Regions from separate parts of the Microbacterium sp. NPDC055903 genome, predicted to be linked through region 2. Evidence: riboswitches for the same ligand, from Rfam matches in the RefSeq annotation. Region 2 holds a riboswitch; the other holds the start of a gene.

Region 1 (7,146 bases), 1.6 Mb from region 2:
CCCCCTCGTCGCGAAGTCCGGCGAGCAGCGCGATGAGCTCGGCCCATGTCCTGGCATCCTGTCCGAACGTCGGCTCATCGAGCACGAGCAGACGGGGCCGGGTCGCGAGCGCCGCGGCCACCGTGAGACGACGCTTCTCCCCTCCGGACAGCGTGTACGGGTTCGCCGGCGCGAGGCGGTCCAGGCGCAGCCTGGCCAGGAGCTCGTCGGTGCGCTGCGCGATCTCCGCCTCGGGGATCCCGAGGGCACGAGGGCCGACGGCGAGCTCGTCGCGCACGGTCTTCGCGAGCAGCTGATGCTCCGGCTCCTGGAAGACCATCCCGATCCGCGTGAGCAGCTGCTTCGAGGACCAGCGGATGGGCGCATCTCCCGCACCGGCCGCGAGGGCGGGGGATGCCGTGAGCCGTCCGCCCTCGGGTCGGATGAGCCCGGCCATGGTGAGGCCGAGGGTGGACTTCCCCGCACCGTTGGGACCGGTGATCGCGAGCGCCTGACCGGCGCGGACCTCTGCGCGGATGCCGGTGGCGACCGGCACGCCCTTCGCTCTGGCCACGGAGAGGTCGTCCGCGGCGAGGAGCACCTCGCCCCTGGAGCTCCGCGGCGCGGGTGGGGTCGGCGGCGGAAATCCCGGTACCCAGACACCCGCCTCGGCGAGGTCCGCACCGAGGGCGCCGAGCACCCTGTCGGGAGTGCCGTCTGCCACCACTCCTGCATCGCCGAGCACGATCACCCGCTCGATGAGCGGAAGCCAGACGTCCAGCCGATGCTCGACCACCACGAGCGTGGCGGGGTGCGTCTCGAGCATCCGCTGCACCGCGTCGCGGACCTCGACGACGCCGGCGGGATCGAGGTTGGCGGTGGGCTCGTCCAGGAGGACGAGCCCTGGACGCATCGCGAGGACGCCGGCGAGCGCCAGGCGCTGCTTCTGCCCGCCGGAGAGGGCCTTGGTCGCCCGGTCCAGCGGCACGTCCAGGCCGACGGCGTCCAGCGCACCGCCGACGCGGTGCCAGATCTCCTCCCGCGCGACGCCCAGGTTCTCGCATCCGAAGGCGACGTCATCGCCGACGCGGGCCAGGATCACCTGCGAGTCGGGGTCCTGCAGCACCAGCCCCGTGCGGCCTCTCGCCGATCCAGCCGGGCCGTCGCCGACGCGCAGCTCGCCCTCGTGCTCGCCCTCCTCGTCACCTCCGAGCACGCCGGCGAGGCCGTGCAGGAGCGTCGACTTGCCCGCCCCGGATGCCCCGAGCAGCAGGACGCGCTCGCCCGGCTCGATGCGGAACGAGACGTCCCGGAGCGCCCAGGCCTTGCGCGTCGCGTGCCGCCAGCCCCAGCCCCGCGCCTCGACGGCTGCCGGGCCCGATGTGCCGTTCGCCATCTCAGACGCGCACGCGCGCCTCTCGCCCTGAGCCGAAGCGCTCCAGCGCGCCGGTCGCGGCGATGCCGCGCGCGAGCGCCCATCCGAGAGCTCCGGCGAGGACGGCACCCGAGACGGTCGTGCTGATCAGATAGATCACCGTGAAGGCGGCGTCGGACCCGGCGAACCACAGGATCATGTTGTTGACGCCTCCCGCCAGCGCCGCCCCGGCGCCCGCGAGGATCGCGATCGGAAGCGACCAGCGCTTGTAGAAGAACAGCAGGAACACGATCTCGGCACCGAGCCCCTGCACGAGGCCCGCCTCGATGGTGAGGAACCCGCCCCACTGCGCACCGGCCAGCGCGGACACGACCGCGGCGACGACCTCCACGTAGACAGCGGCGCCCGCCTTGCGGATGATGAGGCCGCCGAGCACACCGGCGATGAGCCACGGGCCGTCGAGCAGACCCTGCAGCCCCGGCAGCAGCGGCTCCAGCAGCGCCTTCGGGCCGAGGTAGCCGACGTTCCATGCCAGGAACAGGAACCCGCAGGCGACGCCGAGCACGCTGGCGACGACGATATCGACGACGCGCCAGCGCCAGATCTCCGGGCGGAACAGTGCCGTACGGCGGGATGCGGACGTGGACGTACTCATCTGATCTCCTCCCTGCGCCGGCATGATCCGGATCAGGTTCGACGGTCGAAGCGCGGTTCGCTTCCTCTCAGCCCGGCTCGCCGGACTCCCGTGGGTGTGTGCTCACGATCATACTCCGCGCCGCGAATACAGGGATGCCGTGGGCGGATTCGGTAGCGTATCGGGGGTGAGCCCCCATCCGTCCGAGCCTCCCGGCGCGCGCACCCGTCGCGAGCTGCGCCGGCGCAAGGCCGTTCCGCCCTCGTACGACGAGGTCGCGGGTGGTGGGGCCAACCGGTCGGCGGAGGACGCCGACGCTGTTCCGGTGGGCGCCGACGCCGTTCCGGTAGGCGCTGACGCCGTCGCGGTGGGCGCTGACGCCGTCGCGGTGGGCGCCGCCTCTGACGCGCTCGGTTCCGAGGCGCTCCGCAGCGAAACCGCATCCGCGAGCGCACCGATCGACGAAGCCGAGCCGCCGCTCACGGATGCGCCGGTCATCGACACCGAGCCAGACGCCGCGCACGCGTCGGACGGCGAGGACGAATCGGACGACCCGGTGGCCTCGGATGCCCCAGACGCCGGCGAAGACGACCGGGAGACGGGGACCGGCGACGACATCGATGCGCCCGAAGCACTCGGCCCCGCCACCGGTTCCGCGACCTGGGCAGACGAGAACTCGCCCGCGACGGCACTGCTGTGGCTGGACCCGGCATCCGTCTCGGCGGATTCCCTCGATGCGGACGCCGAGACCGAGGTCGAGAAGGACGTCCTCGCCGATGCTCCTCGTCGGCCGAGGGCCGGCTGGCTGATCCCCGTCGGAGCGCTCGCCGTCCTCGGCATCGCCTACACGACGGCGACGCTGCTCTGGCCGCTCCACGAGCTCCCGCCCGTGATCGCCGCCGCCGACCTGAGTGTCACGCCCGCGGCGGCGGCCACGCTGAGCTGGCCCGCCGAGGGGAGCGCCGCGATCAGGGTCGGCGATGCCGGCATGGCTGCGTCCTCGTCGGAGGCTGCGCCGATCGCCAGCATCACGAAGGTGGTCTCGGCCATGCTCGTGCTCGATCGTCTGCCGCTGCAGCCAGGCGAGCAGGGGCCGGAGTACTCGTTCTCCTGGTCGGATTCCAGCGAGTACTGGAGCTACCTCCGCGACAACCAGTCGGCCCTCGACGTGCCGGTCGGTGGGACGCTCACCGAGTACCAGATGCTGCAGGGCATCCTGCTCGGCTCCGCGAACAACTACATCGATCGCCTCGCCGAGGAGATCTGGGGCTCGGAGGATGCCTTCGAGGAGGCCGCGCAGGCGTGGCTGACCTCCCGGGGGCTCGACGACATCCGCATCGTCACGCCCGCCGGACGCGACGATGACAACGTTGCCACCCCCGAGGCGTTGACGCGCCTCGCCGAGATCGCGCTGGCCGATCCCGTCTTCGCCGAGATCGTCGCCACGGCATCCGTGGAGCTTCCCGGTGCCGGGCTCGTGGAGAACACCAACGGACTTCTCGGCGATCCAGGGATCGTCGGCCTGAAGACGGGAACTCTCGGCGGCGGATACAACCTGCTCAGCGCGAAGGACGTCGCGGTGGGCGATGAGACCGTGCGCCTCTACGCGGCCGTGCTCGGGCAGCCCGACAACGACACTCGCCTCGCGGTCAGCCGGACTCTGTACGCCGAGGTCGAGGCGGCGTTGGCCGCGCTGGAGCCGGTGGTCGATGCCGGCACGGTCGTGGGAGAGGTCACGACGGTCTGGGGCGCGGATGTCGACATCGTCTCGGACGCCGATGCCACCGTGCTGCTCTGGAATGCCGCGGCGCCGACCGCAGACGTCTCCTTCGACCTCGACGACACCTGGGCCGAGGGCACGGAGGTGGGCTCGCTCACGGTGACCGGCCCCGCCGACGCCGTCACGGTGCCCGTCTCGCTCGCGGAGGAGATCCCTGCTCCGAGTGCGTGGTGGCGGATCACCCACCCGCTGGAGCTCTTCGGCATCGTCGACTGAGCGCGTGGATCCGCCCGTGTTCCTGCACGAGCTCCTGCCGCGTCGAGGCGCTCCTCGGTCAGGAAACGGTGATGCCCGCCGCCCGGGACGGGCGGCGGGCATCACCGTTCACAGCGGGCGTCAGGCGTTGCCCGGCTCCGAGGCGGACTCCGCGGTGGCGTCCTCCGCCTCACCCGTGACGATCACCGGCGTCGAGCCGGTGAGAGCGTCCTCGGCGTCGATATCGGCCGCGGCCTGCTCGAACTGCGACTGGTACAGGCGCCAGTAGGCGCCCTGAGCGGCGATGAGCTGCTCGTGGTTGCCCTTCTCGACGATGTCGCCGTGCTCCATCACGAGGATGAGGTCGGCGTCGCGGATCGTCGAGAGTCGGTGCGCGATCACGAACGAGGTGCGCCCCTCGCGCAGCGCCGCCATCGCGTGCTGCAGGAGCAGCTCGGTACGGGTGTCGACCGCGCTGGTGGCCTCGTCGAGGATGAGGATCGACGGCTTGGCCACGAACGCGCGGGCGATCGTGATGAGCTGTCGCTCGCCGGCCGACACGTTGGCCGCGTCCTCCTCGAGAACGGTCTCGTAGCCGTCGGGCAGGGCGTGCACGAAGCGGTCGACGTACGTGGCCTTCGCCGCGTCGATGACCTCGTCATCGCTCGCCGTCGCCCGCCCGTACCGGATGTTCTCCAGGATCGACCCCGCGAACAGCCAGGGGTCCTGCAGCACCATGCCCGTGCGGGCGCGGAGATCCGCGCGGGTGAGCTCGGCGATGTCCTGGCCGTCGAGGAGGATCCGACCGGAGTCGAGCTCGTAGAAGCGCATGATCAGGTTGACCAGCGTGGTCTTCCCCGCACCGGTCGGGCCGACGATCGCGACCGTCTGCCCCGGTTCGACGCGGAACGAGAGATCCTGGATCAGCGGCCGTTCTGGCGTGTACGAGAACGACACGTTCTGGAACTCGATCACGCCTTCGCCGTCCTCGACGGTGGGCGCATCCTCGGCATCCGACTCCTGCTCGGGGGCGTCGAGGAGCTCGAAGACCCGCTCGGCAGAGGCCGTGCCGGACTGCACGACCGCCGCCATGCCGCCCAGCTCGCTCAGCGGCTGCGTGAACTGCTGCGAGTACTGGATGAACGCCTGCACATCGCCCAGTCGCAGCTGACCGCTGGCGACCATGAGCCCTCCCAGCACCGCGATGCCCACGTAAGTGAGGCTTCCGACGAAGGTCATCGCCGGCATGATGATGCCGGAGAGGAACTGCGCCTTGAAGCTCGCCTTGTACAACTCCTCGTTCTCGGCCTGGAAGCGGTCGAGCGCGTCCTGCTCGCGTCCGAAGACCTTGACGAGCGCGTGGCCGGAGAAGGCCTCCTCGACACGGGCGTTCAGTCTGCCGACCTTGCGCCACTGCGTGCCGAACGCCTTCTGCGAGCGCGGGCCGATGACGCCGAAGATGACCCCCATCAGCGGAAGAGCCACCAGTGCCACGAGCGCGAGCTGCCACGAGATCGTGAACATCATGATCAGCACGCCGATCACGGTGAGCACCGAGGTCAGCGCTCCGGAGAGCGACTGCTGCATGGTCTGTGTGATGTTGTCGATGTCGTTGGTGACGCGCGAGATCAGCTCACCGCGCTGCACCTTGTCGAAGTACGACAGCGGCAGGCGGTTGATCTTCGCCTCGACGGATTCCCGCAGGCGCCACATCGTGCGCACCATGATGACGTTGATCACATAGCCCTGGACCCAGCTCAGCAGGGCCGAGACGACGTAGATCGACAGCACGGCGATGATGATCCAGCGCAGCGCCCCGAAGTCGATGCCGTCGCCGACCTGGAAGTCGCCGAGGGCCGCGACCTGGTTCGCGAAGTCGTTCTGCCCCGCGCTGCGGAGCATCTCGACGACGTCGTCCTGCGGCGTTCCGGCCGGGAATCCGGGGAAGTCGCCGCTCGGCTGCGCGAGCTGGTTGGAGATGAATCCCTTGTAGATGAGGTCCGTCGCCCCGGCGAGCACCTTGGGCGCCGCCACGGCAAGGACCACGCCGATCGCGCCGAGCACGGAGACGAAGACGAACCAGATCGCCGATGGCTTGAGCAGCCCGATCATCCGACCGAAGCTCTTGCCGAAGTTGTCTGCCTTGCCGGGGGCGACGGCGTCCCAGTCGCCGGAGCTCTGCCGCGCCTGCTCGGCGAGCTCCGCCTCGTACTGCTCCTCTGCGGTCAGCTCGGGCGCCTGCGGCGCCTCGGTCTTCTCACGCGGGCTCATGCGTCCACCCCCAGCTGCGACTCGACGATCTCGCGGTACGTGTCGTTCGACGCGAGCAGCTCTTCGTGCGTGCCGACGCCCACCATCGTTCCGCCGTCGAGGACGACGATGCGGTCGGCGTCGGTGATGGTCGAGACGCGCTGCGCGACGACGATCTTGGTCACGTCGGGCAGCTCCCTCCAGAGCGCTTGCCGCAGTCTCGCGTCGGTGGTGAGATCGAGCGCCGAGAACGAGTCGTCGAACACGAGGATCTGCGGCCGGTGCACGATCGCCCTGGCGATCGCGAGGCGCTGGCGCTGACCACCGGAGACGTTCGTGCCGCCCTGTGCGATCCGCGAGTCGAGGCCGTCCGGCATCTCCTCGACGAAATCGCGCCCCTGCGCGATCTCGAGCGCGTGCCAGAGCTCTTCGTCCGTTGCTTCCTCCCGTCCGTAGCGGAGGTTCGACGCCACTGAACCGGTGAAGAGGAACGGCCGCTGCGGGACGAGCCCGATCTCCTTCCAGAGCGCCTCGACATCCGCCTCTCGCACGTCCACCCCGCCGACGCCGACCGCGCCGCCGGTGACGTCGAAGAGACGCGGGATGAGGTTGATGAGCGTCGTCTTGCCCGCGCCGGTCGAGCCGACGATGGCGACCGTCTCGCCTGGTGCGGCGTGGAAGGCGATGTCCCTGAGGACGGGGGCGTCGGCTCCGGGGTAGGTGAACGCGACGCCGTCGAAGCGCACCGCGCCCCGCTCGGGGAACGACGTCGCCCCGTCGGCCGGCCTCGTCATGGAGGACTCCGCGTCCAGCACCTCTGCGACACGATCGGCGGACACCGCCGCACGCGGGATCATCATGGCCATGAAGCTGGACATGATGACGCCGCCCATGATCTGACCGACGTACTGCATGAAGGCGAAGAGCGTGCCG
Region 2 (7,146 bases):
GTCGCCGCACTGTTCACCGGCCACGTCACCGCGCGTCAGCCCGGTCGTCCTGCTGAGGCCTACGGGCTGTCCGAAGCGTTGGATGCCGTGCGTGTCATCGCCTCGGCGGCCGGTGTCGAGATCGACGTCGTGCAGGGCGCGCGGGCCGCGCTGCACCCCGGCCGCACGGGCGTGCTGAGCGTCCGCGGTGCGGAGGTCGGCTACGTGGGTGAGCTGCATCCTGATGTGGCGGCCGACGCCGACCTGCCCGGCCGCGCCGTGGTCGTCGAGCTCGACCTCGACGGGGTCCTGGAGCTCGCAGGCGAGCGGGTCGTCGTGGAGTCCCTGTCGACGTTCCCCGCGGCGACCCAGGACGTGTCGCTCGTCGTACCGGTCGCCCTCGCGGCCGCAGATCTGCGCGAGGCGCTCGTCGAAGGTGCGGGGGATCTGCTCGAAGCGGTGCGTCTCGTCGACGACTACCGTGGCGAAGGGCTGCCCGCCGACACCAAGAGCCTGTCGTTCGCGCTGCGGTTCCGCGCCTCCGATCGGACCCTGACCGCCGCGGAGGCGACGGAGGCCAAGCTCGCGGGTGTTGCTGTGGCGGGCGAGCGGTTCGGGGCGACGCTGCGAGAGTGAGCGCCTGACGCATCCGACGAGAGCCCGGCCCTGTGCGCCGGGCTCTCGCGCATCAACGCTGTGTAGCCTGGAATCGATGATCACGAGGCGCGCACTCGCGGCGGGGCTTCTGGTGCTGCTTCTCGGCAGCGCCGGATGCGCTTCACCCGGCGAGCCCTCCGTCGATGAAGGTCGGCCGACGGCAGCATCTTCGCCGTCCCCGACGCCGAGCCCCACTCCGCCGACAGCGCTGGAGCTCGCCGAGCAGCGCATCGCTCAGCTGCCGGTCGCGGAGCAGGCGGCCCTCGTCGTGATGGGGTATCACCCCGGCACCGACGGCACGGCGCTGGCGGGCTATCTCGGCACGGGGCCGGCCAGTCTGATCCTGATGGGCCCGAACATCCCTGCGACGCCGGAGCAGCTGCGCGCGATCACGGACGCGATCCATGCGGGGCACTCGGATGCCCTCATCGCGATCGACCAGGAGGGCGGAGACGTTCGTCGGATGCCATGGGATGAGCTGCCTTCGTCGCGGACGCTGAAGGACGAACCGCCCGAGCCGGCGCAGGCGGCCTTCGCCGCCCGCGCGCAGCTCCTCGCGGATGCCGGCGTCGACATCAACTTCGGCGTCGTCGCCGACGTGCCCCGCACGGATGCGTCCTTCATCTACCGCCGCTCATTCGGCACCGATCCCGTCGAGGTCGCCGAGCGCGTCGCGGCGATCGTCGCGGGGGAGCAGGGGCTCGCGGCATCGACGCTCAAGCATTTCCCCGGGCACGGGGCGGCGGAGGGCGACTCGCACCATGCCATCCCCACCAGCGCGATCAGCCTGACGGACTGGCGCGCCACCGACGCGGTCCCCTTCCAGGCCGGTATCGATGCCGGCGCCGAGCTGGTGATGATGGGGCATCTCCGGTTCACGGCGGTGTCGGATGCGCCGGCCTCGCTGTCGCCTGAGTGGTACGAGATCCTCCGAGAGGATCTCGGGTTCGAGGGCGTCGCCGTCACCGACGATCTCGGGATGCTGACGTCATCGGGAGAGGCCGCGTACGCCGACCCCGTGGCGAACGCCGTGAACGCCATCGGGGCAGGCGCCGACCTCGTCCTCATGATCGCCGGTTCGACACCGGCGACCGCTGGGCAGATCGTGTCCGCGATCGCCGATCGAGCCACGGTCGATCCTGCCTATGCCGAGCGGCTGGCGGAGGCCGCCGCGCGCGTGAGCGCGCTGTCCGCGCAGCGGAGCGGATGAGCCGACGCGCGGGCGGGCGCTGTCGTTGGCGCTCCGCTCTGAGCGGACGGCCTTCCGCCTGGCATCCAGACCTGCTGGCATAGGGGGATGACAGATGTTCTGATCCTCGGCGGCACCGGCTGGCTCTCCGGACGCGTCGCGCGCGGATGGCTGGATCGCGGTGCACGCGTCGTCTGCCTCGCGCGTGGAACCAGGCCGACTCCGCCCGGTACCGAGCTGGTGGTGGGCGATCGCGACGATCCGGATGTGTATGCGCGTGTGCAGGGCCCGTGGGATGAAGTGGTCGACGTCTCCTCCCGCGCCGGCCACGTCCGTGGGGCGGTCGAGGCGCTCGGTGCCGATGGCGCGCGCTGGACCTACGTGTCATCGGTGTCGGTGTACTCGGACGGCGCGACCGTGGGCGCGGACGAGTCCGCTCCGGTGGAGGATCCGGCACTCGACGACGACGCCGACTACGCGGCCCAGAAGGTCGCCGCCGAACGGGCGGTGCTGAGCGGTGCCGCGGGCGGCGTGCGCATCGTTCGGCCGGGGCTCGTCGTGGGCGAGGGCGACCCGAGCGACCGTTTCGGGTACTGGGCCGCCGCGTTCGCGCGAGCAGGGGCGGACGCGGTGCTCGTGCCCACGACGGAGAATCGCTGGGTGCAGGTGATCGACGTCGACGACCTCGCCGCCTTCATCGTCGCCGACCGCGGTACCGGCATCCTCGACGCGGTCGGTGAGCCCACACCCCTCGGAGCGGTCCTGGATGCCTTCGGCGCGGCCGCTTCTCACACCGGGCGCGTCGTGGCCGCAGAGGACGCATGGCTCGAGGAGCATGGCGTCGACTACTGGATGGGGCGGCCCTCGCTGCCGCTCTGGCTCCCCGCGGACCTGCCGGGGTTCGCTCGCCGCAGCACCCTCGCATTCCGAGCGGCCGGCGGCTCCGCGAGACCGCTGGAGCGGACGATCGCCGCGGTGCTCGCCGACGAGCGCGGCCGGGGGCTGGACAGGGACCGGCGCGCTGGCCTCTCGCGCACGGAGGAGGAGCGTCTGCTCGCCGAACTCGGCGCCTGAGGACGCGTGCGTCCGTCGCGCGCTGCGCAGTAGACTGCCTGCGAGTGACACGGGGTGCCGCATCCGCGGCTGAGATCACACCCGTCGAACCTGATCTAGTTCGTACTAGCGAAGGGATGTCGCAATGAGCGATCGTCTGCGCCCACCGTCCACCCGAGACCTCCGGAGCGAGGCCGCCGTCCTGCTGCAGAGCGTGCGGGATGCGCCACCGCTCACGCAGTGCATCACCAACGCCGTCGTGACCGGCTTCACCGCCAACGTGCTTCTCGCGCTCGGTGCTGCTCCCGCCATGGTCGACATCGCCGGTGAGGCCGGGGTCTTCGCGCCGATGGCATCCGCGCTCCTCGTGAACCTCGGCACCCCTGTGCCAGAGCAGCGGAATGCCGCGCGCGAGGCCGCGGAAGCCGCGTCCACCGAGGGAACGCCGTGGGTGCTCGATCCCGTCGCGATCGGCGCGCTCCCGGTACGGACGGCGCTCGCGCACGAGCTGGCCGCGCTGGGGCCGACGGCGATCCGCGGTAACGCCTCCGAGGTACTCGCACTCGCAGGTCTCAGTGCCGGCGGACGCGGCGTCGACGCCATCGACAGCACGGATGCCGCGGCCGACGCCGCGCGTGCGCTGGCGGAGCGCCACGGCAGCGTCGTGGCGGTCTCCGGGCCCGTGGATCTGATCACCGACGGGCGGCGCACGGTCCGCATCGCGAACGGCCACGAGCTGCTCACCCGCGTGACAGGAGGAGGTTGCGCCCTCGGCGCGGTGATGGCCGCGTTCCTCGGCAGCAGCGCATCGGACAGCGCCGACCCGCTCACCGCTGTGGCCGCCGCGAGCCTCGTCTACACCCTCGCCGCGGAGCGGGCAGCCGCCGGGTCGAACGGCCCCGGCAGTTTCGCCGTCGCCCTGCTCGACGCGCTCGCCGCCCTGCAGCCCTCGGAGATAGCCGCCCTCGCCCGTGTCGAGGAGGTCGCCCGGTGATCGCTGACCTCTCGCTGTACCTCGTCACCGATGCGACGCTGTGCGGCGACCGAGGCGTCGTCGCCACGGTCGCCGCGGCGGTGGAAGGAGGCGCGACGATCGTGCAGCTGCGCGACAAGAGGCTCACGGATGCCGAGATGGTGACCCAGCTGGTCGAGCTCTCGGCGGTCATCGACGGCAGAGCGCTGCTCGTGGTCAACGACCGGCTCGACGTCGCCCTCGCCGCACGCGCGGCCGGAGCACGGGTGGACGGCGTGCACCTCGGCCAGGGCGATGCCCCGGCCCTGCGTGCACGGGAGGCTCTCGGCCCTGATGCGCTCATCGGTCTGACCGCGAACACGCCGGAGCACCTCGCCGCCGTGCGGGAGTTGCCGGCGGGGACGATCGACTACCTCGGCGTCGGAGTCATCCGCCCGACGGACACGAAACCGGATCATCCGCCCGCCCTGGGCATCGACGGGTTCCGTGCGCTCGCCGCGGTGAGCCCGCTTCCCAGCGTGGCGATCGGCGGGGTCGGTATCGGCGATGTCTCCGCGCTGCGCGATGCCGGTGCCGCCGGGGTCGCGGTCGTGTCGGCGCTGTGCGCCGCCGAAGACCCTCGCCAGGCGGCCGAGGAGTTCGCCCGCCGATGGAGCGAGGGCCGAGCCCCGCGGGTGCTCAGCATCGCAGGCAGCGACCCCTCAGGGGGAGCCGGCATCCAGGCGGACCTGAAGTCGATCGCTGCCGTGGGGGGTTACGGGATGGCGGCCATCACCGCGCTCACCGTGCAGAACACGCGCGGTGTCCGCGATGTGCACGTCCCTCCCGCCGCCTTCCTCACCGCCCAGCTCGAGGCGCTCGCGGACGACATCCTCATCGACGCGGTGAAGGTGGGCATGCTCGCAGACGCGGACGTGATCGGCGCGGTGAGCGCCTGGCTCGCCAGGACGCGCCCTCCCGTCGTCGTCGTGGATCCCGTGATGGTCGCCACCAGCGGCGATCGACTGCTCGCCCCCGATGCCGAGAGCGCGTTGCGCGCGCTTCTCGGGCAGGCGCACCTGGTGACTCCGAACCTTGCCGAGCTGGCGGTGCTCGCGGGCCGCGCGATCGACGGCTGGTCGGACGCGCTCGTCGCCGCGCAGGAGCTCTCCACCGAGATCGGTGCAGCCGTCCTGGTCAAGGGCGGGCATCGCGAAGGGACGGATGCCACCGACGCGCTCGTCGATGCCGGAACGGGGCTTGTTCAGGAGTTCCCCGGTGTCCGGATCGTCACGGGGAGCACGCACGGCACGGGATGCTCCCTGTCCTCCGCGATCGCCACGCTGCTGGCGCGTGGACACGGCCGCACGGAGGCCGTCGCGGACGCTCGCGCATGGTTGCGCGAGGCCCTGCGGCAGGGGGCGGGGCTGCAGGTCGGCGGAGGGCGCGGTCCGGTGAACCATTTCGCCGGACTGTGGACGCGCGGCGGATTGGAGACGTGCCCCTTGCCGGAAGCGGTCGTCGCGGACTGGTGGCAGCGGATCGAGGGCATTCGCCGGGAGCTGGACGAGCTGCCGTTCATCCGCGGGCTGGCGGACGGCACATTGGACCGACAGGCGTTCATGACGTATTTGCGGCAGGACGCGCTGTATCTCCGTGAGTACGCCCGCGTGCTCGCCGAAGCGGCGCGGACTGCGCCCACGTCCTCGGCGCAGGCGTTCTGGGCCGAGTCCGCGCACGGCGCGATCGCGGGGGAGCTCCAGCTCCATGAGGCCTGGCTCGCACCGGGGGAGACGTTCGCGGCGACGCCATCGGCCGTCACCACCGCGTACCTGGACCACCTGCGCTCGGTGGCTTTCGGCGGCGATCATGCCGAACTGATCGCCGCGCTGCTGCCGTGCTTCTGGCTCTACGACGACCTCGGCAGGCGTCTGCACGCCGGAGCGTTCGGCGCATGGGCGACCGATCTCCGGCATCCATACGCCTCGTGGCTGCAGACCTACGGGGATCCGGCCTTCGCGTCTGCCACGGCGCGGGCGATCGAAGAGGTGGGCAGGGCGGCGGCCGAGGCGTCCCCGAAGAGGAGAGAGCGCATGTTTCTTGCCTTCCAGCGATCGAGCGCCTTCGAGCGCGAGTTCTTCGCCGCGCCATTGCGGGACGGCGCGCCCTCTGCGAGCATCGGCGCGGATTTGCGGGTGCGTGTGTGAGCGCGCTATCGTCCTGACATGCCTTCGGCCAGCTTCGACACCGTGACGCCCGCTGCGTGCGTCCTCGTCGTGCGCCGACGCCGCGGCGGCCGCCGACTCTAGGCGACCCCGCGCTTCTGCCTGCACCTCGTGCGGTCCTCGAGCGCCGGTGTCGCCGCCCCGGCTCCGTACCAATCCGCACCGGGGTCCCTGAGTTCGTCGGGGGGCCTGACCGTTAAGGTGGAATCATGACGTATACCGTCGCCGTCTCCGGCGCATCCGGTTACGCGGGCGGCGAGATCCTGCGCCTGCTCGCCGGCCATCCAGACATCGAGATCCGCACCGTCACCGCGCACTCCAACGCGGGACAGCCGCTCGTGCAGCATCAGCCGCACCTCCGCTCGCTTGCCCACCTCGAGCTGCAGGAGACGACTCCTGAGATCCTCTCCGGGCACGACATCGTCTTCCTCGCCCTTCCGCACGGGCAGTCCGGGCAGTACACCGACGCGCTCGGCGACGTTCCGCTCGTGATCGACGCCGGCGCCGACCACCGCCTGACGTCGCAGGATGCGTGGGACGCCTTCTACGGCGGCGCATTCCACGAGCCGTGGGCCTACGGCGTGCCGGAGCTCGTCACCGGTGGGCACAAGCAAAGGGATGAGCTGCGCGGCGCTCGCCGCATCGCGGCGCCCGGGTGCAACGCCTCCACGGTGAGCCTCAGTCTCGCCCCCGGTGTCGCGGCCGGCGTGATCGACCCGGGAGACATCGTGAGCGTGCTCGCGGTCGGCCCGTCCGGGGCGGGCAAGAGCCTCAAGACGAACCTGCTCGCCAGCGAGATCCTCGGCACGTCTAACCCCTATGCCGTCGGCGGCACGCACCGCCACATCCCCGAGATCCAGCAGGCGCTCCGCGGGGCCGGTGCGAGGGACCCGCGGATCTCCTTCACCCCGGTGATCGTCCCGATGTCGCGCGGCATCCTCGCCACCTCCACTGCTCCGATCGCCGACGGCGTCTCGGATGCCGCGATCCGCGACGCGTGGGAGAGCGCATATGCGGACGAGACCTTCGTGCAGCTGCTGCCCGCGGGGCAGTTCCCCCGTACGGCGGACGTCCTCGGAGCGAACACCGCC

The links. A riboswitch is a leader RNA that binds a small molecule or an ion and turns the genes downstream of it on or off. The one in region 2 is predicted to bind thiamine pyrophosphate.
Region 1: it holds a riboswitch for thiamine pyrophosphate, as region 2 does, so the genes downstream of both, ACWGJP_RS07300 (ECF transporter S component) here and thiM (hydroxyethylthiazole kinase) in region 2, are expected to answer to the same signal.

The regions. Positions count from the first base shown of each region.
Region 1 covers NZ_JBSHCA010000001.1:1,575,420-1,582,565, reverse strand. Annotated here, with positions in the region: gene ACWGJP_RS07305 (ABC transporter ATP-binding protein) at 1-1,375, opposite strand, end outside; gene ACWGJP_RS07300 (ECF transporter S component) at 1,377-2,009, opposite strand; TPP riboswitch at 2,002-2,111, opposite strand; gene ACWGJP_RS07295 (D-alanyl-D-alanine carboxypeptidase) at 2,176-3,984, shown strand; gene ACWGJP_RS07290 (ABC transporter ATP-binding protein) at 4,105-6,234, opposite strand; gene ACWGJP_RS07285 (ABC transporter ATP-binding protein) at 6,231-7,146, opposite strand, start outside.
Region 2 covers NZ_JBSHCA010000001.1:13,482-20,627, reverse strand. Annotated here, with positions in the region: gene pheT (phenylalanine--tRNA ligase subunit beta) at 1-615, shown strand, start outside; gene ACWGJP_RS00090 (glycoside hydrolase family 3 N-terminal domain-containing protein) at 692-1,846, shown strand; gene ACWGJP_RS00085 (NAD-dependent epimerase/dehydratase family protein) at 1,934-2,899, shown strand; TPP riboswitch at 2,940-3,033, shown strand; gene thiM (hydroxyethylthiazole kinase) at 3,024-3,872, shown strand; gene ACWGJP_RS00075 (bifunctional hydroxymethylpyrimidine kinase/phosphomethylpyrimidine kinase) at 3,869-6,037, shown strand; gene argC (N-acetyl-gamma-glutamyl-phosphate reductase) at 6,265-7,146, shown strand, end outside.